DNA from 2 places in the Nonomuraea diastatica genome. Region 2 is predicted to be linked to the other one. Evidence: riboswitches for the same ligand, from Rfam matches in the RefSeq annotation. Region 2 holds a riboswitch; the other holds the start of a gene.
What was found. Region 2 has a riboswitch for S-adenosylmethionine ahead of E1294_RS20600 (aminotransferase class V-fold PLP-dependent enzyme). Riboswitches for the same ligand answer to the same signal wherever they lie in the genome.
Positions count from the first base shown of each region.

Region 1: another riboswitch for S-adenosylmethionine. It lies ahead of thrC (threonine synthase); the one in region 2 lies ahead of E1294_RS20600 (aminotransferase class V-fold PLP-dependent enzyme).

Region 1 covers NZ_SMKP01000069.1:14,229-19,243, reverse strand. Annotated here, with positions in the region: gene E1294_RS23925 (alpha,alpha-trehalose-phosphate synthase (UDP-forming)) at 1-1,257, opposite strand, end outside; gene E1294_RS23920 (RNA polymerase sigma factor) at 1,436-1,990, shown strand; SAM riboswitch class I at 2,070-2,211, shown strand; gene thrC (threonine synthase) at 2,225-3,457, shown strand; gene E1294_RS23910 (MoaD/ThiS family protein) at 3,482-3,757, shown strand; gene E1294_RS23905 (cold-shock protein) at 3,999-4,199, shown strand; gene groL (chaperonin GroEL) at 4,554-5,015, shown strand, end outside.
Region 2 covers NZ_SMKP01000056.1:12,947-17,961, forward strand. Annotated here, with positions in the region: gene E1294_RS20585 (acyltransferase family protein) at 1-335, opposite strand, end outside; gene E1294_RS20590 (NADH-quinone oxidoreductase subunit D) at 332-1,477, opposite strand; gene E1294_RS54140 (DoxX family protein) at 1,602-2,279, shown strand; gene E1294_RS20600 (aminotransferase class V-fold PLP-dependent enzyme) at 2,282-3,583, opposite strand; SAM riboswitch class IV at 3,628-3,743, opposite strand; gene E1294_RS20605 (TerC family protein) at 3,858-4,643, shown strand; gene E1294_RS20610 (cytochrome P450) at 4,643-5,015, shown strand, end outside.

The DNA.
Region 1 (5,015 bases), on a different contig from region 2:
CGCGTGGGAGCCCAGCTCGGCCGCCGCGCCCGCCTCCCTCGACAACACCAGCGCGCAGCGCGGCGACAACACGGGGCCCTCCTTGGCCACCAGGTTCATGCCGTCGCGGATGGGGTTGACCAGCAGCACGTCGGCCATCCGGTACGCGGCCAGCGAGCGCGGATAGTCGTCGTTGACGTTGAGGATCAGCGGGTCCCAGTCTTCCGTGGCGTATGCGTCCTCGATCTGCTGGGCGCAGCGCTGCACCGACGCGGTGTATTCGCGATATTCCGGCAGGTCGTGCCGGCTCGGGTAGGCGAAGGCCAGGTGCACGACCCGGCCGTGCCACTCGGGGTGGGAACCGAGGAACTCTCCGTAGGCGACCAGGCCGCGCACGATGTTCTTCGACAGCTCGGTGCGGTCGATGCGGACGATCAGCCTGCGGTCGCCCACCTGCTCCTTCAGGGCGGTCATGTGCGACTCGACGTCGGGCTCGCAGGCCCGCTCCCAGAGGGCGGCGCCGTCCACGCCGAGGCTGTGCACGCCGATGCGGGTCGTCCTGCCGTCGTGGGTGACGCTGCGCCCGACGCGGTCGGCCTCGGCGCCCAGCAGCGCCTCGCAGCAGTCCATGAACGCCTGCGCCCACCTGTCGGTGAGGAACCCGGCGTGATCGGCCCCCAGAATGCCCTCCAGGACCTCGCGCGCCACCTCGTCGGGCAGCAGGGAGAAGTATTCCGGCGGTGCCCACGGCGTGTGGCTGAAGTGGGCGATGCGAAGGTCCGGTCGCTCGGCGCGGAGCATCGCCGGGGTCAGGGTCAGGTGGTAGTCCTGCACCATCACCCTGGCCTCGTGGCCGGCCTCCTCGGCCAGCGCCAGCGCGAACGCGCCGTTGTAGTCGCGGTAGGACTCCCACTCGCGCCCGAACTTGGTGCCGAAGAGAGGCGCGTTGGGGATGTCGTAGAGCAGGTGGTTGACGAACCACAGCGTGGAGTTGGCCACGGCGTTGTAGGCGCGGTGGAAGGTGGCGGGCGGGATGTCGAGCATGCGCAGCGGGCCGGTGTCGTAGCCGGCCTGGTCGATGCGGCCGCCGGGGGCCAGGTGCACGGCGCTGCGGTCACCGTCGGACAGCGCCGCGCAGACCCACAGGACGCCGTCCTTGGCCACGCCGGACAACCCCGACACCAGCCCCCCGCCGCCGCGCCGCAGGGTCAGCTCACCGTCGTCGGAGACGGTGAAGGAGACGGGGCCGCGGTTGGAGGCCACCAGGACGTTGTTCACCGCGCCCGCTCCGGCCGGGCGGGCCGCCCGCAGGGCGGTGAGCTGGTGTGAGACCTCAAGGAGACTCCTTCCGACTGGCGTGTCGGCGTAGACGGAACCACACTGATCATCGTGGGGATCGGCCCATCGGAAAAGGAAGGATGCCAACAAGGCTCCCTACGACCATAGGATCCCAGCTATGGCGCTTGATGAGCTAACCGAGGAACTCGCCCGCTCCGCCGCGGCCGGAGACCACCGTGCTCTTGGCGAACTGCTGCGGCGGATCGAGCCCGATGTGATGCGTCACTGCGCCCGCATCCTGCCCTACCACCAGGACGCCGAGGAGGCCTCCCAAGACACCCTGCTGGCGGTGGCGCGCAACATCGGGCGCTTCGAGGGACGGGCCAGGTTCAGCACCTGGCTGCACATCGTGACGGCCAACTGCGCGCGGACCACCTACCGGTCGCTCAAACGCCGGGCGGCCGAGCAGAGCTCGGACGAGCTGCCGATGCAGAAGCCCGACGTGCGGCGCGTCAGCGTGATCGCGGGCTCGCGGCTCGACCTGCTCGACGCCATGGAGGCGCTGGAGGCCGACAAGCCGGATCTGGCGCAGGCCCTGGTTCTGCGCGACATCGTCCAGCTCGACTACAACGAGGTGGCCGACCAGCTCGGCATCCCGCTCGGCACCGCGAAATCGCGCATCCACCAGGCGCGCAAATATGTTCAGGGTGTGCTGGGAGACGACTATCGCTGAGATCATCCGTCTCAGGATCTGAGACGGGAGGACGTTTCCGCCACGTGGGCGGGTAGAGTCCGTTGCAACAACTGAATATTGCTCATCCAGAGGGGTGGAGGGACCGGCCCTGCGAAGCCCCGGCAACCCTCCCGGCTTGTGACTCGCGACCTGGCGAGGCCGACCGGGACAAGGTGCCAATTCCGGTCTGAGGTCAAGGTGGCCGCAGACGAAGATGAGGGAAGGCCTCGCTTCATGTCGCTCGATTTCGGTCCCGCCGTCGGTCTGTCCTGCCGCGAGTGCGGCGCGCGTTACCCGCTCGGTCCGAGCTTCGCCTGTCAGGAGTGTTTCGGGCCGCTCGAAGCGGCCTACGAGTTCGGCGAAGTGACCCGCGTGGCCATCGAGTCGGGCCCCGCCAACATCTGGCGCTACCGCTCGCTGCTGCCCGTGCCGGTCGACGTCGCCGACAAGCCCAACATGAACCCCGGGTGGACCAAGCTGGTCAAGGCCGGCAACCTCGGACGGGCGCTCGGCATCAGATCTCTCCACGTCAAGGACGACTCGGGCAACCCCACCCACTCCTTCAAGGACCGCGTGGTCGCCATGGCCGTCGAGGCGGCCCGCAACTTCGGCTTCCACACGCTCTCCTGCTCCTCCACGGGCAACCTCGCGGGCGCGGTGACGGCCGCCGCGGCGCGGGCCGGGCTGGAGGCGTGCGTGTTCATCCCGGCCAACCTCGAAGAAGCCAAGATCGCCATGGCCCGGGTGTTCGGCGGCCGGCTGATCGGCATCGAGGGCACCTACGACGACGTCAACAGGTTCTGCTCCGAGCTGATCGGCGACCCGCTCGGTGACAAGTGGGGGTTCACCAACATCAACCTGCGGCCTTACTACGCCGAGGGCTCCAAGACGCTCGCGTACGAGATCGCCGAGCAGCTCGGGTGGCGGTTGCCCGAGCAGATCATCATCCCCATCGCCTCGGGCTCGCAGCTCACGAAGATCGACAAGGGCTTCAAGGAGCTGGTGGCGCTGGGGCTGGTCGAGGACACGCCCTACAAGATCTTCGGGGCGCAGGCGGCCGGGTGCTCACCGGTGTCGACCGCCTACAAGGCGGGGCACGACGTCGTGCAGCCGGTCCGGCCCGACACCATCGCCAAGTCGCTGGCCATCGGAAACCCCGCCGACGGGCCGTACGTGCTGGACATCGCGCGGCGGACCGGAGGGGGCGTCGAGGACGTCACGGATGCTGAGATCGTGGCCGCCATCAAGCTCCTGGCCTCGGCGGAGGGCATCTTCGCCGAGACCGCGGGCGGCGTGACCGTGGGCGTGCTGAAGAAGCTCACCGAGACCGGGCAACTCGACCCGGATGCCGAGACCGTGGTGCTGAACACCGGTGACGGCCTCAAGACGCTCGACGCGATCAGCGGCGACGCCAGACCCACGGCCGTGATCAAGCCCTCCCTCGACGCGTTCCGCGCGACTGTCTGAGAACCAGGAAAGGCGAGTTAAACCATGAGCGTTTCTGTGCGGATTCCCACCATTCTGCGCACCTACACCGGGGGCAACGCGGAGGTCAGTGGCGAGGGCGCGACTCTTCGTGACGTGCTGGCCACGCTGGACTCTGACTACCCGGGTATCGGCGCGAGAATTCTGGATGAATCGGGCAAGATTCGGCGTTTTGTCAACGTTTATGTGGGGGAAGAGGACGTCCGATTTGCCCAGGGGCTGGACACCCCGGCGCCGGACGGCACCCAGATCTCCATCATCCCCGCCGTCGCCGGCGGGTGAGTGCGGCAGATCACACTTCGGCGAGGGCGCCCCTTGTGGGCGCCTTCTTCTTTTCCCAACAATTCAACGTTGAACCGTCGATGAGAGGAAATGCGCAGTTTGCGGATTGACTCTGTTGCCAAACCCCGTGCCACAGGTATGGTCGAGGGCGATCGCCTGGCTGATTTTCTGTTAAGTCAGGCGATTACGGGTCTCGCGGAGGAATGGGCGAGGTCTGGGAGCCCAGTAAGAGGAGTCGGAAGTGGCGCAGGGCACCGTCAAGTGGTTCAACGCGGACAAGGGCTATGGCTTCATCGCGGTAGACGGTGGTAAGGATGTATTCGTCCATTACTCAGCGATCATGATGGACGGGTATCGCTCTCTCGAACAGGGACAGCGTGTCGAGTTCGAGATCACGCAAGGCCAGAAGGGGCCGCAGGCGGAGTCCGTCAGGACGGTCTGATTCACCGCACTGGTATGCACCGGCGGGTTCGCGCGGCAGCGCAGTCCGTGCGAACCGTCACCTTTCTTTCGTCGATCCTGGTACGGCGAGCCGTGCGCGCGAACCGCGGCCAGCGGTGCGCCCGCGGGGCGGCTCGCCGGACAGACGACTGACCTGGGGGGAAGAGCCGGCACGGGCGAGTTCGCTTGCACTCGGCAGGGTAGAGTGCTAAACAGTTCGTTGGCACTCTGTGCAGCAGAGTGCCAACACCGGATCGAGACGATGGGGTCTGCCGAACGGAGATGCTGACCCATGCCGTCGCGGGCGTCGGCTCGGTCCACGACAAGCCACCCTGCATCTGGGAGGTCTAGCCTTATGGCAGCCAAGATGATCGCGTTTGACGAGGACGCCCGGCGCGGTCTCGAGCGCGGTATGAACCAGCTCGCCGACGCCGTCAAGGTGACCCTGGGCCCCAAGGGGCGCAACGTCGTGCTGGAGAAGAAGTGGGGCGCTCCCACGATCACCAACGATGGTGTGTCCATCGCCAAGGAGATCGAGCTCGAGGACCCGTGGGAGAAGATCGGCGCGGAGCTGGTCAAGGAGGTCGCCAAGAAGACGGACGACGTCGCCGGCGACGGCACCACGACCGCCACCGTGCTCGCCCAGGCGCTGGTGCGTGAGGGCCTGCGCAACGTGGCCGCCGGCGCCAACCCGATGGCTCTGAAGAAGGGCATCGAGGCGGCCGTCGAGCGGGTCAGCGAGGAGCTCTCCAAGCTGGCCAAGGACGTGGAGACCAAGGAGCAGATCGCTTCGACCGCCTCCATCTCCGCCGCCGAC
Region 2 (5,015 bases):
GCTCCGATGACGACCCACACGCCGGACAGGAACAGCGCGGGTAAGGCGAGCGCGCGGATGCGCCGCAGGACGAACGAGCCGATGCCGAAGCCCCGCGTCTTGGCCCGGTTCCAGGACAGCAGGTGCACGTGACCGCCGACGTAGAAGAACAGCGGCAACACCTGCAGCAGCCAGGTGAGGATCCACAGGCCGGAGGTGAAGCCCAGCGGGCTGGTGGGCTCGGGGCCGTGCGGCTTCCATTCGAGAATGGTGAATGCCCAGTGCCACACGACCACGACGATCAGGCTCAGGGCGCGCAGCCAGTCGACGTACTTGTCGCGTTCTTGTGTCGTCACTTGTCGATGTCACCCACGACGAAGAACATCGAGCCGAGGATGGCGACCATGTCGGCCACCAGGTGACCGGGCAACATCTCGCGCAGCGCCTGGATGTTGTTGTAGGAGGCGGAGCGCAGCTTGAGCCGCCACGGCGTCTTGTCGCCCTTGGAGACGAGGTAGTAGCCGTTGATGCCGAGCGGGTTCTCCGTCCACGCGTACGTGTGGCCCTCCGGCACCTTGAGCACCTTGGGCAACCGCTGGTTGATCGGTCCGGGGGGCAGCGCGCGCAGCCGTTCGGCGCAGGCGTCGGCCAGGTCGAGCGAGACCTTGAGCTGGTCGAGCAGGACCTCGAAGCGGGCGTGGCAGTCGCCGGCGCTCCTGGTGACCACCTTGACGGGCAGCTCGGGGTAGGCGAGGTAGGGGTCGTCGCGGCGCAGGTCGACGTCGACGCCGGAGGCGCGGGCGATGGGGCCGCTGACGCCGTACTGCATGATCTGGTCGTGGGTCAGCACGCCGACGCCCGTGGTGCGGGCCAGGAAGATGTCGTTGTGCAGGATGAGGTTCTCGATGTCGGGCACGCGGCGGCGGGTTTCCGCGACGGCCGCCGACACGCGGTCGAGCCAGCCGAGTGGCAGGTCTTCCTTGAGCCCGCCGACCCGGTTGAACATGTAGTGCATGCGCCCGCCTGAGATCTCCTCCATGACGGCCTGGATGCGCTCGCGCTCGTCGAAGGCGTAGAACAGCGGGGTGATCGCGCCCAGCTCCAGGGGGTAGGAGCCGAGGAACATCAGGTGGTTGAGCACCCGGTTGAGCTCGGCGAGCAGTGTACGCGCCCACACGGCCCGGACCGGCGGCTCCATGCCGAGCAGGCGTTCGGCGGCGAGCACCACGCCCAACTCGTTGGCGAACCCCGACAGCCAGTCGTGCCGGTTGGCGAGCATGATGATCTGGCGGTAGTCGCGGACCTCGAACAGCTTCTCCGCGCCGCGGTGCATGTAGCCGATGATCGGCTCGGCGGTGGCGATGCGCTCGCCGTCGAGGGTCAGCCGGAGCCTGAGCACCCCGTGGGTGGACGGGTGTTGCGGGCCGATGTTGAGGATCATGTCCTCGGTGGCCAGTTCTTTCGCGCCTGCACCGATTCCGACCACACGTTCCGTCATACGGCCATGCTGCCACCGTCGAGGGTGTCGATCCAGCGCAGGGTGGACGGTCAAAGCTTGGTATGAGAATGCATCCCGAAGTCGGACAAGGGGAGGGATATCTGGAACGGGGGGAGAAATCACCATGAAAAGAATATTGTTCGACGTCGCGGCCTTGATCGCGCGCGTGGTGACGGGCGTGATCTTCCTGGCACATGGATGGCAGAAGTGGCAGGGCGGCCTGGGCGCCACCGCGCAGGGCTTCAGGGAGTCGGGGATCCCGATGCCCGAGGTGGCCGCCGCCTACGCGACCGTCGTGGAGACCGTCGGCGGTATCTTCCTGATCCTCGGCCTGCTGGTCAGACCGGTGGCGGTGCTGCTGCTGGTCAACATGCTCGGCGCGATCTTCTTCATGCACTGGGGGCTCACCCCGATGACCGCCGACAACGGCTGGGAGCTGCCGGCCTCGCTGGGCACGCTGAGCCTGCTGTTCCTCGTGCTGGGCGGCGGCAGGTTCGGCCTGGACGGCATCTTCCGCTCGATGTCGCGCAGGCGTGCCGAACGCCGTGCGGCCGAGGCTGATCTCGCCGCTCACGCTCCTGCCGCGCGTGGAACGACCACGACCGGCGCCACGACCGGCGCGGCCGGGGAAAGGGCCGGCGGCCCGACGACGCCCGAGCCGACGCAGGAGGAACCGCCCCAGGTGCCCCGTCAGTCGAGCGCACCGAAGGACAGCAAGCTCAGTGACAAGGACATGCGGGACATCGACGCCCTGGTCGGCGACGAGCCGCCACCACACCACGGCGAACCGCCGAAAGGCTGACCTCAGCGGGAGGTGAGGTCGCGCAGCGCTCCGATCAGCCGGTCCACATGCTCCTGCGTGGTGCCGATGCCGATCGAGGCGCGCACCGCTGAGGCCGCGCCGTCCTCGCACCCGCCGCCGGCCTGCTCGTCACCGCCGCGCTCCACCAGGTGACGCACGAACGGGTGCGCGCAGAACTTGCCGTCGCGCACCCCGATGCCGTACTCGCCGGACAGCACCTCGGCCACCTCGCGGGCCGGGCGCCCGTCGACGGTGAACGACACGATGCCCACGCGCGGGTGATCCTCCCCCCACAGGGACAACTCGTGTACGCCTTCGATCGAGGCGAGACCGGCCCGCAGCCGGGCGATCAGCCGCTCCTCCTCGCGCACCAGCCGGGTCCACCCGGTGGCGGCGAGCGCGTCGCAGGCGGCGGCCAGCGCGATGGCGCCGAGCACGTTCGGCGTGCCCGCCTCGTGCCGCGGCTCCGGGTCGTCGTGCCACTCGACCGCGCCGGCCACCGACCGGACCGCGCCCCCGCCCTTCAGGTACGGCTCCGCCTCGGCCAGCCAGTCACGCCGCCCGATCAGCACGCCGGCACCGAAGGGCGCGTACAGCTTGTGCCCGGAGAAGGCCACGTAGTCGAGGTCGAGCGCGGTGAGGTTGAGCCGCCGGTGCGGTACGAGCTGCGCGGCGTCCACCAGGATCCTGGCCCCGTGCCGGTGCGCGATGTGGGCCAGCGCGGCGATGGGCCACAGCTCGCCGGTGACGTTGGAGGCGGCGGTGACCACGAGCAGCTTGGGCCCGTCGATCGCGGCCAGGGCGTCGTCGGCGGCGCGCACGGCCTCGCCGGGGAAGGCGGGCGGCGCCAGCCGTACGGACCGGGGCCAGGGGAGGAGGGAGGCGTGGTGCTCGGTGTCGAAGACCACGGTGGTCGTGCCCTCGGGCAGGCAGCGGGCGAGCAGGTTGGTGGCGTCGGTGGTGTTGCGGGTGAAGATCACGGCGTCGTCCGGGCGGGCGCCGGCGAACGCGCTGACCGTGTGCCGGGCCTGCTCGTAGCGGGCGGTGGTGAGCTGGGAGGCGTAGCCCGCGCCGCGGTGGACGCTGGAGTAGGCCGGGAGCGCGGCGGCGACTGCCGTGCTGACCGGCACGAGACAGGGGGCGCTGGCGGCGTAGTCGAGGTTGGCGTAGCTCACCAGCCTGCCACCCTTGACCGGCACCTTGAGGTCGGCGCCGAGCACGGCGGGGACGCGCCGTTCCTCGGTGGCGGCGGGGGCCTCGTCCGCTCGAACGTGAGCGGACTTGAAGATCGTCAGCGTGGACACGGCAATCCTCCTCGGGGTCGTCGGACCCCTGGAGCAGCCATCGGAGCCCGCGCTTGCCCGCCACACCTTGTGACGGACCAGGTCTTCACCCGGGGCACCCCGCCGCGGACGCGAGGGTTGCCGGCCAGCTAGCCGGGGCTTGTCGCTGGCACTCATGACCTACGTCAAGGACTATAACCCGTACCCGGGCATGGATCGCAAGCGGGTGAACTTATGGGGCATCTGAGTCGTTGCTACCGGGAGACCCGCCGTCACATGCCCTGGAGGTGCGTAAATGCTTGATTGGGTGGCCGACCCGCAAATCTGGATCGGCTTTTTCACCCTTGTCGCCCTGGAGATCGTGCTGGGGATCGACAACATCATTTTCATCTCCATCCTGGCGGGGAAGCTGCCCCCGGAGCAGCGTGACCGGGCCCGTGTGCTCGGCCTGGGCGTGGCGCTGATCACCCGCCTGCTCCTGCTGCTCGGGCTGTCGTGGGTGGTGCGGCTCACCGATCCGCTGTTCTCGGTCTTCGGCCACGACATCTCGGGACGCGATCTGATCTTGCTGCTCGGCGGCCTGTTCCTGCTGGCCAAGAGCGTCACGGAGATCGGCCACAGCATGGACGCGCCGCACGGCAAGGACGGCAAGAAGGCCGCGGCGGCCTCCTTCACGTCCGTGATCCTGCAGATCATGGTGCTCGACATCGTCTTCTCGCTCGACTCGGTGATCACGGCCGTCGGCATGGTCGACGAGCTCGGCGTGATGGTCGCGGCGGTCGTGGTGGCGGTGCTGGTGATGTTGTTCGCCTCCGGGCCGATCAGCAGGTTCGTCGACCGGCATCCGAGCATCAAGATGCTGGCGCTGGCGTTCCTCGTGCTGATCGGCGTGGTGCTCGTCGCCGAGGGCCTCGACCAGCACATCCCCAAGGGCTACATCTACTTCGCGATGGCGTTCTCGGTGATCGTGGAGCTGCTGAACATCCGCATGCGCGGCAGGCACGCCGGACAGCAGGCGATGGAGGAGGAGACGGAAGAGGCCACTCCCGCGACAGCGGATCCCGCTCCTAAGATGAAATGATGCGCTTTGATCCCTGGAATCCGGATTTCGTGGCTTACCCGTACCGCGTCTACGAAGAGCTGCGGCGCGAGGCTCCGATCAGCTACTTCGAACCGGCGCACCAGTGGCTGATCTCGCGTCACGCGGACGTCAACGCGCTGCTCAGAGACCGCCGCCTGGGCCGGTCCTACCTGCACGTGGCCACGCACGAGCAGTTCGGCAGGCCGCCGGAGCCGGAGTTCCAGGAGCCGTTCTGGCGGGTGATCAGGGCCGGCATGCTCGACGTGGAGCCGCCGGTGCACACGAGGCTGCGCCGGCTGGTCTCCAAGGCGTTCACGCCGCGCATGGTCGAGTCGCTGCGCCCACGGGTCCGCGCCATCGCCCAGGACCTGG